Regions from separate parts of the Dactylosporangium sp. NPDC048998 genome, predicted to be linked through region 2. Evidence: predicted binding sites of a transcription regulator. Region 2 holds the regulator's gene; the other holds the start of a gene.
What was found. Region 2 encodes HrcA, which represses chaperone genes, less so after heat shock. Its sites were predicted from a motif close to GGTTNGCACNCTCNNNNNGAGNGTGCNAACC; they were not measured.
Positions count from the first base shown of each region.

Region 1: a site for HrcA is predicted at 547-577, ahead of groL (chaperonin GroEL). Genes of this name have one in related genera too.

Region 1 covers NZ_JBICTV010000002.1:598,067-600,264, reverse strand. Annotated here, with positions in the region: gene ACGFI8_RS06790 (cold-shock protein) at 94-297, shown strand; gene groL (chaperonin GroEL) at 752-2,198, shown strand, end outside.
Region 2 covers NZ_JBICTV010000009.1:180,372-182,569, reverse strand. Annotated here, with positions in the region: gene dnaJ (molecular chaperone DnaJ) at 1-681, opposite strand, end outside; gene hrcA (heat-inducible transcriptional repressor HrcA) at 709-1,731, opposite strand; gene ACGFI8_RS22580 (DUF4870 domain-containing protein) at 1,916-2,198, shown strand, end outside.

The DNA.
Region 1 (2,198 bases), on a different contig from region 2:
CCCCCGGAACCGGCGGCTGTGGTCGAAGGCCCAGGGGCTGGTCCCCACAGCCAGCCGAGTGACGCAGCAGGACCGAAGTAGAGGAAGTGCACCGTGGCACAGGGCACAGTCAAGTGGTTCAACAGCGAGAAGGGCTATGGCTTCATCGCGGTCGACGGGGGGCAGGACGTGTTCGTCCACTTCTCCGCGATTGAGATGGACGGCTACAAGTCGCTGGAAGACGGACAACGCGTCGAGTTCGAGATCGCGCAGGGTCAGAAGGGCCCGCAGGCGGAGCAGGTGCGCCTTCTCGCCTGACCAAGTCCGCATTCACCCCGCCGGGCACCGTCCTCATTGACGAGGAACGGTGCCCTGCGTCTTTTTCCGGCAATTCTGGCGCGATACGCGGGCTCATTGTGTGGTTTTTGATCTTTGAGTGATTTACGCCAATGCCGTCCCTTTTGGGGGCCTTGGCGGGCCCGGTCGCCGAGTTGATCTTGCCAGGGCGCCACCTTGTGCGTCACCCCGGGTTTGCTTGCACTCGACCAGCCAGAGTGCTAAACAAGGACTTGGCACTCGCAACAGGTGAGTGCCAATGGTCGGGACGGTGCAGTCCTCCGGTGGGCAACCGCCGCGAGGCTGGTCGTCGCGGGCTCATCCGGCCCGACCGCCGAGGATCCCGCTGGGTCCCCGAAGGTGCGAAAGCAGGCGGTGAGCCGCAGGCCCCACGTGGGTCGAGGCGAATCGTGAGTGTCCAGGAGGACAACGCCGAATGGCCAAGATTATCGCGTTCGACGAAGAGGCGCGCCGCGGTCTTGAGCGGGGTATGAACACCCTCGCCGACGCCGTCAAGGTGACGCTGGGCCCGAAGGGCCGCAACGTCGTCCTCGAGAAGAAGTGGGGCGCGCCCACCATCACCAACGATGGTGTGAGCATCGCCAAGGAGATCGAGCTCGAGGACCCGTACGAGAAGATCGGCGCTGAGCTGGTCAAGGAAGTCGCGAAGAAGACCGACGACGTCGCCGGTGACGGCACGACGACGGCGACCGTGCTGGCGCAGGCGCTGGTCCGCGAGGGCCTGCGTAACGTCGCCGCGGGCGCGAACCCGATGGCCCTGAAGCGCGGCATCGAGGCGGCGGTCGCGTCCGTCGCCGACGAGCTGGCCAACCTGGCCAAGGACGTGGAGACCAAGGAGCAGATCGCCTCCACCGCCTCCATCTCCGCGGGCGACTCCACGGTCGGCGAGATCATCGCCGAGGCGATGGACAAGGTCGGCAAGGAAGGCGTCATCACCGTCGAGGAGAGCAACACCTTCGGCCTCGAGCTCGAGCTCACCGAGGGCATGCGCTTCGACAAGGGTTACATCTCGCCGTACTTCGTGACCGACACCGACCGGATGGAGGCCGTCCTCGACGACCCGTACATCCTGATCGTCGAGTCGAAGATCTCCGCGGTGAAGGACCTCCTCCCGGTGCTGGAGAAGGTCATGCAGTCGGGCAAGTCGCTCGCCATCATCTCCGAGGACGTCGAGGCCGAGGCCCTGGCGACCCTCGTGGTGAACAAGATCCGTGGCACCTTCAAGTCGGTCGCCGTCAAGGCCCCCGGCTTCGGTGACCGCCGCAAGGCGATGCTGACCGACATCGCGATCCTGACCGGCGGTCAGGTCATCAGCGAGACCGTCGGCCTCAAGCTGGAGAACGCCGACCTGTCCCTGCTCGGCCGCGCTCGCAAGGTGGTCGTGACCAAGGACGAGACGACCATCGTCGACGGCGCCGGCGACGCTGACGCGATCAACGGCCGGGTCTCGCAGATCCGCGCCGAGATCGAGAAGAGCGACTCGGACTACGACCGCGAGAAGCTGCAGGAGCGGCTGGCCAAGCTGGCCGGCGGCGTCGCGGTCATCAAGGTCGGTGCGGCCACCGAGGTCGAGCTCAAGGAGCGCAAGCACCGCATCGAGGACGCCGTGCGCAACGCGAAGGCGGCCGTCGAGGAGGGCATCGTCCCCGGTGGTGGCGTGGCCCTGGTGCAGGCCGGCAAGACCGCGTTCGACAAGCTGGACCTGGTCGGCGACGAGGCCACCGGCGCGCAGATCGTGCGCGTCGCGCTCGACGCCCCGCTGCGGCAGATCGCCGTCAACGCCGGCCTCGAGGGCGGCGTCGTCGTCGAGCGCGTCCGCAACCTCGACGCGGGCCACGGCCTCAACGCGGCGACCGGCGAGT
Region 2 (2,198 bases):
GCGCATGCCGTCCTCGACGCCGGAGGGGATCTTCACGGTCAGCGAGCGGCGGGTGCGGACCCGGCCGTCGCCGCCGCAGGTCGCGCACGGGTGCGGGATGATCGTGCCGAAGCCCTGGCACGCCGAGCACGGGCGGGCCGAGACGACCTGGCCGAGGAAGGTGCGCTGGACCGACTGGACCTCGCCGCGGCCCTGGCAGATCTCACAGGTCTGCGGGTGGGTGCCGGGCGCGGTGCCGGCGCCCTGGCAGGTGGTGCAGACGACGGCGGTGTCGACCTGGATCGGCGCCTCGACGCCGAACGCGGTCTCGTGCAGGTCGAGGTCGAGGCGCAGGATCGCGTCGGCGCCGGGCCGCACGCGCGGGCGCGGCCCGCGGGCGGACTGGGTGCCGAAGAAGGCGTCCATGATGTCCTGGAAGCCCACGAACGCGCCGCCGGCCGGGCCGCCGGCGCCGCCGCCGTTGGGGGCGAGCGGGTCGCCGCCCAGGTCGACCATCTCACGCTTGCGCGGGTCGGAGAGGACCTCGTACGCGGCGTTGATCTCCTTGAACTTCTCCTGCGCCGCCGGATCGGGATTGACGTCCGGGTGAAATTCGCGGGCCAACCGACGGTAGGCCCGCTTGATCTCATCGGCCGTGGAGTCCCGCTTGACGCCGAGAATCCCGTAATAGTCCTTCGCCACGTGAGTCCTATGCCCCTGAGATAGATGTCAACTCTGTGCCAGCAGGTCGCCGACGTAGCGTGCCACGGCGCGCACGGTCGCGATGTTTGCGGGATAGTCCATGCGGGTCGGGCCGAGCACGCCCATCCCGCCGACCACCATCGAGCCGGGTCCGTATCCGGTGGCCACGATGGATGCGGTGCGCAGGTCCTCGATCTCGTTCTCGTCGCCGATGCGCACCCGCGTGATGCTGGGCTCGACCTCGCCGAAGAGCTTGAGCAGGATGACCTCCTCCTCGAGCGCCTCGAGGATCGGCCGCAGCGAGCCCTGGAAGTCCAGCAGGCCGCCGCGGGCCAGGTTGGCGGTGCCGGCGAGCGCGATGCGCTCCTCGGCCCGCTCGACCAGCGTCTCCAGCAGGACCGCCGACAGGACCGTCATGGGCGGCCGCAGGCCGGGCGCCGCCTCCTCGACGAGCGCCTGCACCAGCGGCGGGGTCTCGGCCAGCCGCTGGCCGACCAGCTTCTCGTTGATCATCCGGCGCAGCTCGGTCACGTCGTCGGCGAGGATCGGGCCGGGCAGGTCGACCAGGCGCTGTTCCACCCGGCCGGTCTCGGCGATCATCACGACCATGATCCGCGTGGTGGAGATCGGCACCAGCTCGAAATGTCGCACGCTCGCGCGCGACAGGCTCGGATACTGCACCACGGCGACCTGCCGGGTGAGCTGGGCGAGCAGCCGGACGGTGCGATGGACCACGTCATCGAGATCGACCGCGCCGATGAGGAACCGCTCGATCGCCCGGCGCTCGGCCTGGCTGAGCGGCTTGACCCGGGAGAGCTTGTCGACGAACAGCCGGTAGCCGGCGTCGGTGGGCACCCGGCCCGCACTGGTGTGCGGCTGCCTGATATACCCCTCCTCCTCCAGCACCGCCATGTCGTTACGGACCGTTGCCGGGGAGACCCGCAGGTTGTGCCGCTCGACGAGGGCCTTGCTGCCTACCGGTTCCTGAGTGGCGACGTAGTCCTCGACGATGGCGCGCAGCACTTCAAGCTTCCGCTCGTCAAGGGCCATGGCACCTCCTCAAGGACTGGCACTCCCAACTAGTGAGTGCCAGTCTACGTCAGTCGCGCGGGGGCACGCGATGATCGTTTGGCGCACGATAGACGGCACGGGCGCTGGACTGGGCAAAAGTTGTCCAAAAGAAGTCATGTCGTGTCGCTGGCGCCACTTGATCGATGCACCTACCGTGGCCCACATGAGTGAACCACCTCGCCCCCCGGGGGAATACGGCTCGCCGTCGGACCCCAACGCCGGGTACCCGCCCCAGCCGCCCGTGTCGGGCGGCGGTTACGCTCCGCCCCCGTCCAGCGGCGGCGGCGCCTACGCCCCGCCGCCCACGTCCGGCGGCGGGTACCAGCAGCCGGGGTACCAGCAGCCCGGGTACCAGCAGCCCGGATATCAGCAGCCTGGATATCAGCAGCCCGGGTACCAGCAGCCGGGGTATCAGCAGCCCGGCGCGTACGGCCCGCCCGGCGGCG